DNA from 3 places in the Streptomyces sp. SCA2-17 genome. Region 3 is predicted to be linked to each of the others. Evidence: riboswitches for the same ligand, from Rfam matches in the RefSeq annotation. Region 3 holds a riboswitch; each other region holds the start of a gene.
What was found. Region 3 has a riboswitch for cobalamin ahead of nicT (Nickel transporter NicT). Riboswitches for the same ligand answer to the same signal wherever they lie in the genome.
Positions count from the first base shown of each region.

Region 1: it holds a riboswitch for cobalamin, as region 3 does, so the genes downstream of both, PS271_RS19665 (ribonucleoside-diphosphate reductase subunit alpha) here and nicT (Nickel transporter NicT) in region 3, are expected to answer to the same signal.
Region 2: it holds a riboswitch for cobalamin, as region 3 does, so the genes downstream of both, PS271_RS07280 (SCO2321 family membrane protein) here and nicT (Nickel transporter NicT) in region 3, are expected to answer to the same signal.

Region 1 is NZ_CP117521.1:4,305,230-4,310,690, forward strand. Features, by position in the region: gene mctP (monocarboxylate uptake permease MctP) at 1-1,599, shown strand, start outside; adenosylcobalamin-variant (AdoCbl-variant) riboswitch at 1,872-1,972, shown strand; gene PS271_RS19665 (ribonucleoside-diphosphate reductase subunit alpha) at 2,147-4,552, shown strand; gene PS271_RS19670 (ribonucleotide-diphosphate reductase subunit beta) at 4,552-5,461, shown strand, end outside.
Region 2 is NZ_CP117521.1:1,631,483-1,636,943, reverse strand. Features, by position in the region: gene PS271_RS07285 (SCO2322 family protein) at 1-407, opposite strand, end outside; gene PS271_RS07280 (SCO2321 family membrane protein) at 404-1,681, opposite strand; cobalamin riboswitch at 1,868-2,021, opposite strand; gene PS271_RS07275 (aldehyde dehydrogenase) at 2,284-3,714, shown strand; gene PS271_RS07270 (ferredoxin) at 3,721-3,954, shown strand; gene lanKC (class III lanthionine synthetase LanKC) at 4,079-5,461, shown strand, end outside.
Region 3 is NZ_CP117521.1:5,820,229-5,825,689, forward strand. Features, by position in the region: gene PS271_RS26075 (APC family permease) at 1-512, opposite strand, end outside; gene PS271_RS26080 (FAD binding domain-containing protein) at 685-1,914, shown strand; cobalamin riboswitch at 2,008-2,227, shown strand; gene nicT (Nickel transporter NicT) at 2,257-3,378, shown strand; gene PS271_RS26090 (MFS transporter) at 3,422-4,630, opposite strand; gene PS271_RS26095 (GH92 family glycosyl hydrolase) at 4,944-5,461, shown strand, end outside.

The DNA.
Region 1 (5,461 bases), 1.5 Mb from region 3:
CTCGCCGTCTTCATCTTCTTCTTCCTGGTCGTCACGGTGATGGGGTTCGTCGCCTCCAGGTGGCGGCGCGCCGAGAACGCGGACAACCTGGACGAGTGGGGTCTGGGCGGCCGGTCCTTCGGCACCTGGATCACCTGGTTCCTGCTCGGCGGCGACCTCTACACCGCTTACACGTTCGTGGCCGTCCCGGCGGCGATCTACGCGGGCGGCGCGGCCGGCTTCTTCGCGGTCCCGTACACGATCCTCTGCTACCCCCTGGTCTTCACCTTCCTGCCCCGCTTGTGGTCGGTCGCCCACAAGCACGGCTACGTGACGTCGTCGGACTTCGTCCGCGGCCGGTTCGGCTCCAAGGGGCTCTCGCTCGCCCTCGCGCTCACGGGCATCCTCGCGACGATGCCGTACATCGCGCTCCAGCTCGTCGGCATCCAGGCGGTGCTGGACGTGCTGGGCGTGGGTGGCGGCTCGAACTGGTTTATGAAGGACCTGCCGCTGCTGATCGCGTTCGGCGTGCTCGCGGCCTACACGTACTCCTCCGGGCTGCGGGCGCCCGCACTGATCGCCTTCGTCAAGGACGCGCTGATCTACATCGTGATCATCGTGGCGATCATCTACATCCCCATCAAGCTGGGCGGTTTCGACCACATCTTCGCGAAGGCGGGCGAAGCGTTCGCGGTGAAGAACCCGGAGACGGGCAAGCCGCGCGGTGCGCTGGTGAGCGGGCCGGACGCGCAGTGGTCGTACGCGACGCTCGCGCTCGGTTCGGCGATGGCGCTCTTCCTCTACCCGCATTCGGTGACGGCCGTTCTCTCCGGCAAAGGCCGCAACGTCATCCGCCGCAATACGACGATCCTGCCGCTGTACTCCCTGATGCTGGGTCTGCTCGCGATGCTCGGCTTCATGGCCATCGCCGCGGGGATCAAGGTGAAGAACGGCCAGCTCGCGATCCCGCAACTCTTCGAGAACATGTTCCCGGACTGGTTTACGGGGGTGGCCTTCGCGGCGATCGGGATCGGCGCGCTGGTGCCGGCCGCGATCATGTCGATCGCCGCCGCGAACCTTTTCACCCGCAACATCTACAAGGACTTCATCAAGCCGGACGCCTCGCCCGCGCACGAGGCGAAGGTCTCCAAGCTCGCCTCGCTTCTGGTGAAGGTCGGCGCGCTCGTCTTCGTCCTCACCATGGACAAAACGGTCGCCATCAATTTCCAGCTGCTCGGCGGCATCTGGATCCTGCAGACGGTCCCGGCGCTGGTGGGCGGGCTCTTCACCCGCTGGTTCCACCGCTGGGCCCTGCTGGCCGGCTGGGCGGCGGGGATGGGCTACGGCACGTGGAAGGCGTACGACACGCCGAGCGCCACGCAGGAACATTTCGGCAATACCAACCTCATCCCGCTTATTGGAGAAAAGGGTTATATCGGGCTCACCGCCTTCGTGCTCAATGTGATCGTCGTCATCGTCCTCACCGTCGTCCTGAAGGCGCTCGGCGCGCCGGAGGGCGTGGACGAGACCACGGCCGCCGACTACACCGCGGACGCCGGCGACCCCGGGGTCCAGCAGGAGCTCCCGCCGGCCACCGCGGGGGTCCCTGGCGGGCACTAGAACGACCTCCGGCGGGCCCCCGGGCCCGTGAGGCCGACCGGGCCGTCACGTCCCTCTGGAGGGGGTGTGGCGGCCCTTCGTCGTACCCGGCGGCCCGCCCCGCGGAGGCCCCGCGAACGGCCCGCGGGAGGCCCGGCAGCGGCCCGCGCGTGACCTGCGATCCCACCCTCAACACCGGGGCCTGATAACACATTCCGACCTATGCGCTTACCGCGCGACACAACATGTGGGGGCGCGTGCGAGGGGCGGCACTAGATGTATGCTCGTCCTCGCTGTCGTCGCAGGGGAATCCGGTGGAAATCCGGAACTGTCCCGCAACGGTGCATGTATGCCGTTAAGCCGCGCATGCAGGAGTCCGAGTACCTGCCGGCAGCACGCCCTCCACCGAGCCTGCCCTTGGCTCGGCTATGGGCGTTGAATTCGTCCGGGCCTCGCGGGTTGGGCCGGCGGACGCCTACGAGGCATGCCCTGCGCATCAGGCATGCCCGTACGCGACCGTCGTGCTCTTCCCGCCGGCCCCCACCCAGCCGAGCGAGGGAGAGCCTCAGTGACCATCGCGCCCGCAGACCCGGTTTCAGGTCCCGTCTCAGCGACTGCGGAAGAAGCGACCGGCGGCCCCGGGACCGCGCTGCTGCGCACCCTGACCGACCTCACCGCCGACCTTCCCGCCACCGACCCGGGCAAGGTCGCCGCCGCCGCACTGCGGGGCCGGAGCGCCACCTCGGACGAGGCCGAGCTCCGCTCGCTGGCCACCGAGGCCGCCGCGGGCCTGATCGCCGAGGAGCCCGAGTACTCGCGTCTCGCCGCGCGTCTGCTCACGCGCGCGATCGCTGACGAGGCCGCCGGCCAGGGCGCCACCTCCTTCTCGGCCTCGGTCGCCGTCGGCCACAAGGAGGGCCTGATCGCGGACGAGACCGCCGCGTTCGTCGCCACCCACGCCGCCCGCCTGGACGAGCTCGTCGAGAAGGCCCTCGCCGACGGCGCCGACGACCGCTTCGGCTACTTCGGCCTGCGCACCCTGCACAGCCGCTACCTGCTGCGCCACCCGATCCACCGCGACGTGATCGAGACCCCGCAGCACTTCCTGCTGCGCGTGGCCTGCGGCCTCGCCGAGGACCACTCGGAGCGCGCCCTGGACGACGTCGCGGAGCTGTACCGGCTGACGAGCACCCTCTCGTACCTGCCGTCCTCCCCGACGCTGTTCAACTCCGGCACCCGCCACCCGCAGATGTCGTCCTGCTACCTGCTGGACTCCCCGCTGGACGAGCTGGACTCGATCTACGACCGCTACCACCAGGTGGCGCGGCTGTCGAAGCACGCCGGCGGCATCGGCCTGTCGTACTCGCGCATCCGCTCCCGCGGCTCGCTGATCCGCGGCACCAACGGCCACTCCAACGGCATCGTGCCGTTCCTGCGCACCCTCGACGCCTCCGTCGCCGCCGTGAACCAGGGCGGCCGCCGCAAGGGCGCCGCCTGCGTCTACCTGGAGACGTGGCACGCCGACATCGAGGAGTTCCTGGAGCTCCGCGACAACACCGGTGAGGAGGCCCGCCGCACCCACAACCTCAACATCGCGCACTGGATCCCGGACGAGTTCATGCGCCGCGTCGAGACGGACGCGGACTGGTCGCTCTTCTCCCCGGCCGACACGCCCGACCTGGTCGACCTCTACGGCGACGAGTTCGACGCCGCGTACCGCGCGTACGAGGCCGAGGGCAAGGCCGTCAAGACCATCCCGGCGCGCGTCCTCTACGCCCGCATGATGCGCACCCTCGCGCAGACCGGCAACGGCTGGATGACGTTCAAGGACGCCGCCAACCGCACGGCCAACCAGACGGCCGAGAAGGGCGCGGTCGTCCACTCCTCGAACCTCTGCACCGAGATCCTCGAGGTCACGAACGACGGCGAGACCGCGGTCTGCAACCTGGGCTCCGTCAACCTCGCGCAGCACCTCGGTGCCGACGGCGAGATGGACTGGGAGAAGCTCGACCGCACGGTCCGTACGGCCGTCACCTTCCTCGACCGCGTCGTGGACATCAACTTCTACCCGACCGAGCAGGCCGGCAACTCCAACAGCCGCTGGCGCCCGGTGGGCCTGGGCCTGATGGGCCTCCAGGACGTCTTCTTCCGGCTGCGCCTGCCCTTCGACTCGGCCGAGGCGAAGGCCCTGTCCACCAAGATCTCCGAGCGGATCATGCTCGCGGCGTACGAGGCCTCCGCCGACCTCGCCGAGCGCAACGGCCCGCACCCGGCCTGGGCCGCCACCCGCACCGCCCGCGGCGTGCTGCACCCCGACCACTACCCGAACGCCGTCAAGGCCTGGGCCGGCCGCTGGGAGGCGCTGCGCGCCCGCATCGCCGAGGTCGGCATGCGCAACTCCCTGCTCCTCGCCATCGCCCCCACGGCGACCATCGCCTCCATCGCGGGCGTCTACGAGTGCATCGAGCCGCAGGTCTCCAACCTCTTCAAGCGCGAGACGCTCTCCGGTGAGTTCCTCCAGGTCAACACCTACCTGGTGGAGGACCTGAAGAAGCTCGGCGTGTGGGACCGCACCACGCGCGACGCCATGACGGACGCCAACGGCTCGATCCAGGACATGCAGTGGATCCCGCAGGAGGTGCGCGACCTCTACCGCACCGCCTGGGAGATCCCGCAGCGCGCCCTGATCGACATGGCCGCGGCCCGTACGCCGTACCTCGACCAGAGCCAGTCGCTCAACCTCTTCATGGCCTCGCCCACCATCGGCAAGCTCAGCTCGATGTACGCGTACGCCTGGAAGCAGGGCATCAAGACGACGTACTACCTGCGCTCGCGCCCGGCCACCCGGATCGCCCGCGCCGCGTCCGGCGGCTCCGCCGCCCCCGCCACCATCCCGGTGCAGCAGGCCGCGCCCGACGCGGACGCCATCGCCTGCTCCCTTGAGAACCCCGAGTCCTGCGAGGCCTGCCAGTAATGCCCGCCCGTCGCCCGACCACCACCCCTGAAGGACAGCACTCCGTGCCGGAAGCCTCTTCTCAGAAGAACCTGCTCGACCCGGGCTTCGAGCTGACGCTGCGCCCCATGCGATACCCGGACTTCTACGACCGCTACCGCGACGCGATCAAGAACACCTGGACCGTCGAGGAGGTCGACCTCCACTCGGACGTCGCCGACCTCGCCAAGCTGTCCCCGGGCGAGCAGCACATGATCGGCCGCCTCGTCGCGTTCTTCGCGACCGGCGACTCGATCGTGGCGAACAACCTCGTGCTGACGCTGTACAAGCACATCAACTCCCCTGAGGCGCGGCTGTACCTGTCGCGGCAGCTCTTCGAGGAGGCCGTGCACGTCCAGTTCTATCTGACGCTGCTCGACACCTACCTGCCCGACCCGGAGGAGCGCGCGGCCGCGTTCGACGCGGTGGAGAACATCCCCTCCATCCGCGACAAGGCCCAGTTCTGCTTCAAGTGGATCAACGAGGTCGAGAAGCTGGAGCGCCTGGAGACGAAGGCGGACCGCCGTCGCTTCCTGCTCAACCTGATCTGCTTCGCCGCGTGCATCGAGGGCCTGTTCTTCTACGGCGCCTTCGCCTACGTGTACTGGTTCCGCAGCCGCGGCCTGCTGCACGGCCTCGCGACCGGCACCAACTGGGTGTTCCGCGACGAGACCATGCACATGAACTTCGCGTTCGAGGTCGTCGACACCGTCCGCCAGGAAGAGCCCGAGCTCTTCGACGACGAGCTCCAGCAGCAGGTCACCGACATGCTGAAGGAAGCCGTCGAGGCGGAGCTGCAGTTCGGCCGCGACCTGTGCGGCGAGGGCCTGCCCGGCATGAACACCGAGTCCATGCGCGAGTACCTCCAGTGCGTCGCCGACCAGCGCCTCG
Region 2 (5,461 bases), 4.2 Mb from region 3:
CCCACCTGGGCGCAGGCCGAGCGGGCCGCGGGCGGCGTCTCGCCGTCGGGCGCGTCCGCGGGCGTGCCGAAGTCGAGGACGACGGCGACGCGCTTCGCCCCGTCCTTGGCGGCCGTACGGTCGCAGACCTCCCCGAAGCCGGCCGCGGCGCGCGGCTTCGCGGCGTCGGCGGAGTCCGCGCTGACCGCGAACCGGAACCCGATCACGTCCCCGTCGCCGGGCCGCGCCGTGCCCGGTCCCTGCGTCGCGTACGCCCACTGGCCGCCGGAGCTCTGCCAGAACGACCAGTACCGGTAGCCGGCGGCCTGCGCCGGGGCGGCACCGAGGAGCGTGACGAGGGCAGCGACGAGTACGGCGGCGAGCGCGGTGACGACCGCGCCGCCGCGCACCGCGACGGCCCGCGTCACAGCTGCCGCTGCTTCTTCTTGCGGCCGCTGATCAGGAAGCCGATGCCGGCGCCGAAGGCCAGGCCGACGCCGACGATCCACCACACGTTGATCGTGACGGAGTCGTCCTTCTTCTCCTCGTCCTCCTTGCCCATGCCGCCCGTCGCGTGCTTCTCCGGGGCCGGGCCGGTGGCGTTCAGCTGGTCCACGAGGTTCGCGCCCGCGAAGTCGCGCGGGTCGCCGCCCGCGGCACGCGTGGCGAGGATCAGCTTGGCGAGCCGGCCGGGCTGGCCCTTGGCCCACTCGGCCGTGCCGCTCTCCTTGGACCGGAGCCACTTCAGGGGCTTCTCGGCGGCGGCGCGGTGGCCGCCCGCGGCCAGGGCGAGGGCGGCGTCGGCGGTGTTGCCCTGGTCGGGCTTGGCGGGGGCGCCGGGCATGGACGGCAGCAGGTAGCCGCCGTTCTTGTCCATGGTGGCCACGAGGTAGCCGTCCACGGCACCGGCGGCCGCGGCGGCGTCCTTCGGCCTGGCCTTCTCGTCGCCGGCCGGGCACTCCAGCGCCTTGACGGGCTGGTCGGCGTCCTTCTTCAGGGGCTCGAAGAGGAAGCCCTTGCCGAGCGTGGCGAGTGCGGCGGCGGCGCTGGCGAGGTTGTCGGCGCGCAGCCCCTTGTCGTCCTTCAGGTACGCGAACGCGCCGCGTTCGCCCTCCTTCGCGTCGCAGCCGAGCTGGAAGGTCAGCAGCGTCTCGATGGGGTTCTTGCCGTTCTTGACGGCGTCCTTGGCCGGGTCCTGGCCGGCCGCCGCGAACGCGCCGAGCGCGATGGAGGTGGAGTTGGCGTCGCTGGGGCTGCCGGCCTGGTAGCCCCAGCCGCCGTCGTCGTTCTGGTGGGCCTTGAGCCAGTCCAGGCCCTTCTTGACGGCGTCCGCGCGCCCGCCCGCGGCCGCGAGGCCCTGCACGGCCGCGGCGGTGGCGTCCGTGAACTCGTCCTTCTTCGGGTCGCACGCCTTGGCCGTGTCCGCCCGGTAGCCGGGGAAGCCACCGTCCTCGCACTGCTGGCCCGCGAGCCAGTCGACCGCCGGCTTGGCCGGGGTGACGCCCATGGCGTTCTGCGCCATGAAGGCCAGGGACTGCCGGAAGACACCGTCGAACTTCGGGTCGGCCGTGCCGTAGAGCCCCGGCGCCGGGGACGGTGAACCGTCGGCGAAGGCGGCGGGGGCCGCGGCCGCGCCCAGGACGGCGGCGGTGGCCAGGGCCGCGGCGCCGCGGCGCGCGTGGACGGCGAGGGAGGGGGCCATGGGGTCGAGCCTCTCGGTGGGTGTCACTGCGGGGGCGGGGACGGGGGCGTGGGCCGGCCGACGGGTCCGCGGCCGCGCACCGCCGCCTCCCCGCGCGGCCGCGCGCGGTGGCACCGGGCTCGGCTCCGCATACCTCGGCGGTGCCGGTGGAACGGGCGGCACCGCCGAGGCGGTACGACCGGTTCCGGAAGCCTGCCGCCTGGACCGGGTGGTCCGGCTCGTACGGTCGCCGGGCGGCGGGCCGTAGTCACGGTTGCGGGTCAGCGCCGGATTTGCACCGGCTTCCCCCGTTCCGAGGCGGGATGAAGTTGTCACGGACACTTTAACCGGCCGGGTTGAAGATCAACGGTCCGGCGGACTGTTGCCCGCCGCCGGGCGGGCTGCTAAGTGTCTGATGCCGAGTCTCTGATGCTGCGTCAGTTCTTTGGTTACGGCGCGCAGGACTCCGCACACCCGCGGGAGGCATCCGGATCATGAACCAGCACGGGAACGGACCGGTCGTGAACCAGCAGGGGAACGGGCCGGCCGTGAACCAGCGGCACGGGAACGGGGCGGCCGGGCACGGACCGGTCGAATACGGACAGCTCTTCATCGGCGGCGCCATGGCCGACCCGCTCGGCCGCGCCGTCATCGACGTCGTCTCGCCGCACACCGAGGAGGTCATCGGCCGCGTCCCGCACGCCTCGCGCGAGGACGTCGACCGGGCCGTCGCCGCGGCCCGCACGGCCTTCGACTCCGGCGTCTGGGCCGACCGGCCCCTCGCCGAGCGCATCGAGGTCGTCACCCGCATCAAGGACGGCATCGCCGCCCGGCACGAGGAGATCGCCCGGGTCGTCTCCGCCCAGAACGGCTCCCCGTACTCCTGGAGCGTCCTCGCCCAGGCCCTCGGCGCGATGATGGTGTGGGACTGCGCCATAGCCGTCGCCCGCGGCCTGCCCTACGAGGAGCGGCGGGCCGGCGCCCTCGGGCCGCTGCTGGTGCGGCGCGAGCCCGTCGGCGTCGTCGCGGCCGTCGTGCCGTGGAACGTCCCGCAGCTCGTGACGGCCGCCAAGCTCGCGCCCGCGCTGCTCACGGGCTGCTCGGTGGTGCTCAAGCCGTCGCCGGAGACGCCCCTGGACGCGTACCTCCTCGCGGAGATCGTCACGGAGGCGGGCCTGCCGGAGGGCGTCCTGTCGATCCTGCCCGCCGGCCGGGAGGTCAGCGAGTACCTCGTCGGGCACCCCGGCGTCGACAAGGTGGCGTTCACCGGCTCGGTCGCGGCGGGCAAGCGCGTCATGGAGGTCGCGGCGCGCCACCTCACCCGCGTCACCCTGGAGCTCGGCGGCAAGTCCGCGGCGATCGTCCTGCCGGACGCCGACCTGGAGGCGGCCGTCGCCGGCATCGCCCCCACGGCCTGGATGAACAACGGCCAGGCGTGCGTCGCCCAGACCCGCATCCTCGCCCCCCGCGCCCACTACGCCGAGCTGGCCGAGCGCTTCGCGGCCGCCGCCTCCGCCCTCGTCGTCGGCGACCCCCTCGACCCCGCCACCGAGGTCGGCCCGCTCGTCGCCGAGCGGCAGCGCCGCCGGTCCCTGGAGTACATCGCGCTCGGGCAGCGCGAGGGCGCCGAGGTGCTGGCCGGCGGCGGACGCCCGGCGGGCCGCGACAAGGGCTGGTACGTGGAGCCCACCCTCTTCGGCGACGTCTCCAACGACATGCGCATCGCCCGCGAGGAGATCTTCGGCCCCGTCATCTGCCTGCTGCCCTACGACACCGAGGAGGAGGCCGTACGCATCGCCGACGACTCCGACTACGGGCTCTCCGGCAGCGTCTGGACCCGCGACGCCGAACGCGGCATCGACATCGCGCGCAGGGTCCGCACCGGCACGTACTCCGTCAACACCTTCGGTCTCGACACGTTCGGCCCCTTCGGCGGCTACAAGAACTCCGGCCTGGGGCGGGAGTTCGGGCCGGAGGGCTTCGCCGAGTACCTGGAGCACAAGACGATCCATCTGCCGGCGGACCAGGGCGGGCCTTCCGGGACGGAGGCGTGAGCGGCCGTGAGTGAGCGCTGGCGCGTGCGGGTCGACCGGGGGCTGTGCGTGGGCTCGGGGATGTGCGCGGGGAGCGCGCCCGGGGCGTTCGCGCTCGACGCGGGCCACCGCTCCCGGCCCCTCGCGGAGGAGACGGAACCCTCCGAAGAAGTGCTCGCGGCCGCGGAGACCTGCCCCGTGGAGGCGATCACGATCAGCAGGCCGGATACGGGGGATCCGGTGTTTCCTCCGGACGAGTGAAACCCCTTCGTACGCACGGACGTTGTTACTCATGCGTTCCGCACAAGTGCTTGATGACAGATGTGACTGGCCGGGCCCCTCACGGCGTGGAAATCTCTAGGCAACGCAGCCGAGGGGGGAAGCGATGGACGCGCGGTACGAGGTCTACTGCCTGGCCGACAGGCACTTCTACGAGACCCCGGACCGCTTGTCCGTCCCGGGGGCGGGCGGCGAGCGAGCCCAGGAGATGGGTTTGTACGAGACCGCGCGCCGCGCCGCCCCCGCCGGCTGGAGCACGTCCCGCCACGGGGAGTGGTTCCATGTTTTCCCTGCCGGGAAGGACGGCGGTCCGCGCCCCGGCCAGCCCCTCCAGGGCTGGAAGATCCACGTCTCGGCGACCGCCGACACCGCGGAGAAGACCGCCGCCGACGTCTGGGACTACTGCACCGCACGCGGCATCCCGTTCAAGTTCGTGCCCGGCCCGCACCTGCTGCACCTGCGCAACAACAAGTACGCGGAGCGCGGCCACAGCGGGAAGTTCGTCACCGTCTACCCGGACGGCGAGGAGCAGCTGCACGCCACCCTGACCGGCCTGCACGGGATCCTCGGCGGCCGGCCCGGCCCGTACATCCTCACCGACCTGCGCTGGCATGAAGGCCCGCTCTACGTCCGCTACGGCGCTTTCGCCCGCCGCTTCTGCATCGACGGGCGCGGCAGCCTCGTGCCCGCCGTGGAGGACGGCGAGGGCCGCCTCGTCCCCGACTCCCGGAACCCGGCCTTCCAGGTGCCGGCGTGGGTGACGCTGCCCGGCTTCCTCGCGCCGCACCTCGCCGCGCGCAACGCCACCACCGTCGCCGACCTGCCGTACCGCATCGAGAAGGCCCTGCACTTCTCCAACGGCGGCGGCGTCTACGCCGGCACCGACACGCGCGACGGCCGCAAGGTCGTGCTGAAGGAAGGCCGCCCGCACGCCGGGCTCGCCGCCGACGGGGCCGACGCCGTGGCCCGCCTGGAGCGCGAGAAGGACGCCCTGGAGCGGCTCTCCGGCCTCGGCGTCGCCCCCGAGCCGCGCGACTGGCTCACCATCGGCGACCACCGCTTCCTCGTCATGGACTTCGTCGAGGGCAAACCCCTCAACTCCTTCTTCGCCCACCGCCACCCGCTGCTCGCCGCGGACCCCTCGCCCGCCGCCACCGCCGACTACACGGCATGGGCGCTGCGCGTCTTCCGGGCCGTCGAGGAAGCCGTTGCCAAGGTCCACTCGCGCGGCATCGTCTTCAACGACCTCCACATGTTCAACATCATGGTCGCGCCGGACGAACGCTCCGTCGTCCTCATCGACTTCGAGGCCGCGGCGCCCGCCTCCGAGCACGGCCGGCAGGTCGTCGCCCACCCCGGCTTCTTCGCCCCGCCGGACCGCCGCGGCACGGACGTGGACAAGTACGCCCTGGCCTGCCTGCGCCTCGCCCTGTTCCTGCCGATCACCACGCTGTTCGTGATCGACCGGGCCAAGGCGGCGCACCTGGCG
Region 3 (5,461 bases):
ATCCGCGCCAGGTTCTCCACCCGGCCCCACAGCAGCGCCACGACCAGGGCGATGAGCACCAGGCCGGTCGCGTCGCCCTGCGTCGCGGTCATGCCGGGCCAGAGGTACGTCAGGTACTGCACGAAGCCGATGACGCCCGTCGAGAGGACCAGCGGGAAGTAGAGCATCATCGTCCAGACGAACAGGAACGGCATCAGCTTTCCCGTGCGGTACTGGAAGGCCTGGCGCAGATAGACGTAGCTGCCGCCCGCGCCCGGCAGCGAGGCCCCGAGCTCGGCCCAGATCAGCCCGTCGGCCAGCGCCAGCACGGCGCCCGCGACGAACCCGATGACGGCGTGCGGGCCGCCGAAGGCCGCGACCATCAGGGGGATGGTGACGAAGGGGCCTATGCCGCACATCTGGCTCATGTTGATGGCGGTGGCCTGGAACAGGCCGATCCGGCGTACGAAGCCGACCTCGTCCGGGTCCGCCGGCGGTCTGCCCCTGCCTGACGTGCCTGCCGTACCTGCCATGGCGGTCAGCCCCTTCTCGTGCCGGATGGGGTCCGGCTGACCTGATTATGCGTTCAATGCACTGGTAGCACCGGCGTGTCGGCCCCGTCCACCGTTCGGGCACGCCCGGCGGCTGCGGCTGCAAACGGCCGGGTAGGTTCCGTCTGCGACGGGGGTGACGAAAGGGGTGGGGATGCTGACAGGACGGGTGGCGGTCGTGGGCGGCTCGATCGCGGGGTGCGCGGCCGCGCTCGCCGTGGCGCGCGCGGGCGCCGGCGAGGTGGTGGTCTTCGAGCGGGCGGCCGGAGGGCTCGCGGACCGGGGCATCGGCCTCGCCGTCCACGAGCGGCGCTACGCGGAGCTGGAGGCGGCCGGGCACCTGGGCCCGGACGTGCCGTGGGTGCGGCTGACCTCGCGCCCCTGGATCGTGCGCGACGCCGGGAGCCGGGCCGGGCGGCGGGTGGGAGCGCTTCCGTTCGGGTTCCGTTCGTACAACTGGGGGTCGTTGTGGAGCGCCTTGCGTGCCCGCATACCCTCCTCCGTCGGCTACGAGCGCGGCACGGCGGTCGAGCGGGTGCTGCCCGGGCCCGACGGGGCCGTGCTGCGCCTGGCCGGCGGCCGCGAGGAACGCTTCGACCTCGTGATCGGCGCCGACGGATACCGCTCGGCCGTCCGGGCCGCAACCCGGAACGCGACCGTGCCCGGTTACGCCGGATACCTGGCGTGGCGCGGCGCCCTCCCGGAGGAGGAGCTGCCCGGGCCGGCCGGCGCGTGGGCCCGGGAAGAGGCCGCCACGGTCGCCTTCCCCGGCGGCCACATGATCGTCTATCGCATCCCCGGTCCGGGCGGCATGGGTACCAGCGCCAACTGGGTCTTCTACACCGCGCCCGACGACCCGGCCCACGCCCTGTCGGTCGACGACGCGGCGGGTCTCCCGCCGAGTCGCGTGCCCGAGGCGCTGACGGCACATCACCGCACCGTCGTGGACGCGCACTTCCCGCCGTACTGGCAGGAGGTCGTCCGGCGCACGCCCAAGGACGCCACCTATGTCCAGCCCGTCTACGACCTGTGCGTGCCGCGCTACGGGGAGGGCCGGCTCGTCCTCGTCGGCGACGCGGCCGCCGTCGCCCGGCCGCACTGCGGCAGCGGCGCGGTGAAGGCCCTCCAGGACGCGACCGTGCTGGAGCGCTGCCTGGCCGGCGCCGGAAGCTGGGACAGGGCCGTGGCCGCGTACGACGCCGCGCGGACGCCCGCCGGCCGCGCCGTCGTCAGCCTCGGCCGCCGCCTCGGCCGCGCCCAGGTGCAGGCCACGCCCGCGTGGGCGGCCATGGACCAGCCCGCCCTGGAGGCCTGGTGGCAGCGGGCGTCCGAGGGCGAGGGCAGCTTCGGCGGGCAGGCGCTGGACGGCGGGCGGGGGAACTGAGCGGGCCGGCGCGGCGCCGGGGCCGGGCATCCCGGCGACACACTTGCAAAGACTTCGCAGCTGCCTGACCTTCGCATCGGCGTCCTCCGGGCGCTAAAGTGACCCGGCCGTGGTGTTCGGGAAGACCGGTGAAGGACCATCGAGGTCCCAGTCCGGAGCGGCCCTCGCCACTGTGATCGGGGAGTGACCGTCCCATTCCGCGCGCCGCCCCACGGGCGCGCGGAGCCACTGGCCGCAGCCGGCTGCCGGGAAGGCGGGGGCGGGCGCGAACGGACCCGTAAGCCAGGAGACCGGCCACGGCATCTCGCAAATGGTCCACGAGGTGCTGGAGCGTTCAACCCCATGTCCCGATCCACCGATTCGACCGGCGGCACCGCGCCCGCCTTCCGCTGGCGCCGCCAGGACACCGTGCGCACCGCCGGCCTGCTGGCCGTCATCGCCGCCCTGCACGTCGTCGCGTTCGGCGTGCTCTACCTGCTCGTCGTCCCCAACCACTACACCGTCGGCTCCAAGGTCTACGGCGTCGGCCTCGGCATCACCGCCTACACCCTCGGCATGCGGCACGCCTTCGACGCCGACCACATCGCCGCCATCGACAACACCACCCGCAAGCTGATGGCCGACGGCAAGCGCCCGGTCTCCGTCGGCTTCTGGTTCGCCCTCGGCCACTCCAGCGTCGTCGTCGCCATGGCCGCCCTGGTGGCGGGCGGCACGCAGATCGCCGGGAAGCTGATGGACGAGGAGTCCACGACCCACCAGACGCTCGGCGTGGTCGGCACCACGGTCTCCGGCGGCTTCCTCTACCTCATCGCCGCGCTCAACCTCATCGCCCTCGCCGGCATCCTGAAGATCTTCCGCGCGATGCGCGAGGGCCGCTACGACGAGGCCGAGCTGGAGCAGCACCTGGACTCGCGCGGCTTCATGAACCGCATCCTCGGCCGCTTCACCCGCTCCATCACGCGCCCGGGCCAGATGTACCCGCTGGGCTTCCTCTTCGGTCTCGGCTTCGACACGGCCACCGAGGTGACGCTGATGGTGATGGCGGGCAGCGGCGCCGCCGCGGGCCTGCCCTGGTACGCGATCGTGTGCCTGCCGCTGCTGTTCGCCGCGGGCATGAGCCTGTTCGACACCCTCGACGGCACGTTCATGAACTTCGCCTACCAGTGGGCGTTCTCCAACCCGGTCCGCAAGGTCTACTACAACCTCACCATCACCGGGCTGTCCATCGCCGTCGCGTTCCTCATCGGCACCATCGAACTGGTCGGCGTCCTGCACGAGAAGCTGGCGCTGGACGACGCGGTGACCGGCTGGATCGCCGGCCTGAACCTCGACAACGTCGGCTTCGTCATCGTCGGCCTGTTCGTGGTGGTGTGGGCGATCGCCCTCGGCTACTGGCGCTTCGGCAAGGTCGAACAGCGCTGGGCGGCCCGCACGGCGGCGGCCCCGGCCCCGGCCGAGACCTGACCCGTACGCCGGACCGAGGGCTGACCCACGAGCCCGCCCGCGGTCAGGCCGCGGCGCGGGCGGGCGCCTCCCCGGCCTCCTCCCGCGCCGCCGGCACCAGATGCGCCTGCCCGGCGAGGATCACCAGCGTGCCCACGGCGACCCCCAGTACGCCGCACGCCGCTGCCCACGTGGCCCCGGCCCCCTCCAGGACCGTGCCGGTGACGGCCGACCCCAGCGCCACGCCCGCCGTCATCAGCGTCACCAGCCAGGCGAACGCCTCGGTGACGGTGCCCGCCGGGGCGAGCTCGCCCACCAGCACGAACACGACGGTGAGCACGGGCGCGAGGAACAGCCCGGTGAGCAGCATCAAGCAGGCCATGTACGGCGGGGCGGGCAGCAGGCACAGCAGCCCGTACCCGGCCGTCAGGCCCAGCATCATCAGCAGCGTGCGCCGCGGCGGCGCCACCCGCCAGTTCCGCACGGCCCCGTAGGCGAGCCCGCCGGTGAGGGCGCCGAGCGCGTTGAGGGCGAGCAGCGCCGGGGCGCCGCCGGGCATCCGGTGGCCTTCCGCGTAGGAGACGACGAGGACGTTGAGCGTGCCGATGGCGACGCCGACGCCCGTCAGGCCCGTGATCAGGACGGCCAGGCCGCGGCTGCGCAGCGGCCCCAGCCAGTCGGCGGGCCGGGCGGGCGCCTTCCAGGCCCGGGCGGGCGGGGCGGTGACGACGACGAGCACCCCGGCGATGCCCAGGAGCGCACCCGCCCACAGCGCGGCCGCGGGCGAGGCGACCGCCACGCCGCCGGCCACCACCAGCGGGCCGCCCACGAAGACCAGCTCCTGGGAGGCGGAGTCCAGCGCGTACGCCGACTCCAGCTTCCCGGGCGCGACGATGTCCGGCCACAGGGCCCGCAGACACGGCTCCAGCGGGGGAGTGGCCGCACCGGCGAGCACGACGCCGCTCAGGACGGCCGCGGTGTTGCCGGGCGCGACGGCGACGACGGCGAAGCCCACGGCCGCCACGAGGGCCGTCGGCAGCAGCACCCGCGGCTGCCCCACCCGGTCCACGATCCGGCCCAGCAGCGGCCCGCCCACGGCGGAGGCGACCGCGAACGCCCCGACGGCCGCGCCCACGAAGCCGTACGACGCGCCCGCCTGACGCAGCGCCAGCGGGACGGCGACGGCGGCCATCGCGCTCGGCAGCCGCCCGACGAGCGTGCCCAGGAGCAGCCTCATCACATGGGGGCCGCGCAGCAGGTCCGCATAGCTCACGGGGAGACCTCCCCGTCCGCCGAATCCTCCGGCCGCGGGGCCCTGTCCGGTGACGACGTGCTCGTGGGTGAGATCACACGACGATCGTTATACGTAACACCTGAGGCGTCAAGAAGTTTTCCGCGGGCTCGTACGGCACTGGTACGGGGGCGCGTAACCCGGAGGGGCTCACTCCGGCCGGGGTGAGCCGTCAGTGACCGTCGTCGCCACATCTGTCGCGCGGGGCATCATGACAGCACGTCAACCACTCGCTACCCTCGGCGCTGACAACGATGTCGGCATCCTACGTGGCGTCACCCGAGGGGCGTGGACGATGAGATGGACCGGACACCTGCGCTCGCGCACCTGCGCGGCCGCACTCGCACTCGCGGCGGTACTGGGCGGGGTCTCGCTCGCCGCCCCGGAGCCGGCCGCGGCGGCCGGCGGGCTCACCGGCCTGGTGAACCCCTTCATCGGCACCGAGAACGAGGGGAACACCTTCCCCGGCGCGGCCGTGCCGTTCGGCATGGTGCAGCTCTCTCCCGACACCGGCCACAGCACGGGCTACGACTACAAACAGAACCACATCCGCGGCTTCAGCACCGTGCACCTCTCCGGCGTGGGCTGCCGCATCGGCGGCGACCTGCCCGTGCTGCCCACCACCGGTGACGTGACCCGCACCGACAACGCCCGCTACGCCGCGGAGTTCAGCCACCGCGACGAGACCGCCCGCCCCGGCTACTACCGGGTCGGCCTCTCCTCCTACGGCGGGATCACCGCCGAGCTCACCGCGGGCCGCCGCACCGGCCACCAGCGCTACACCTTCCCAGCCACCGACAAGGCCAACGTCCT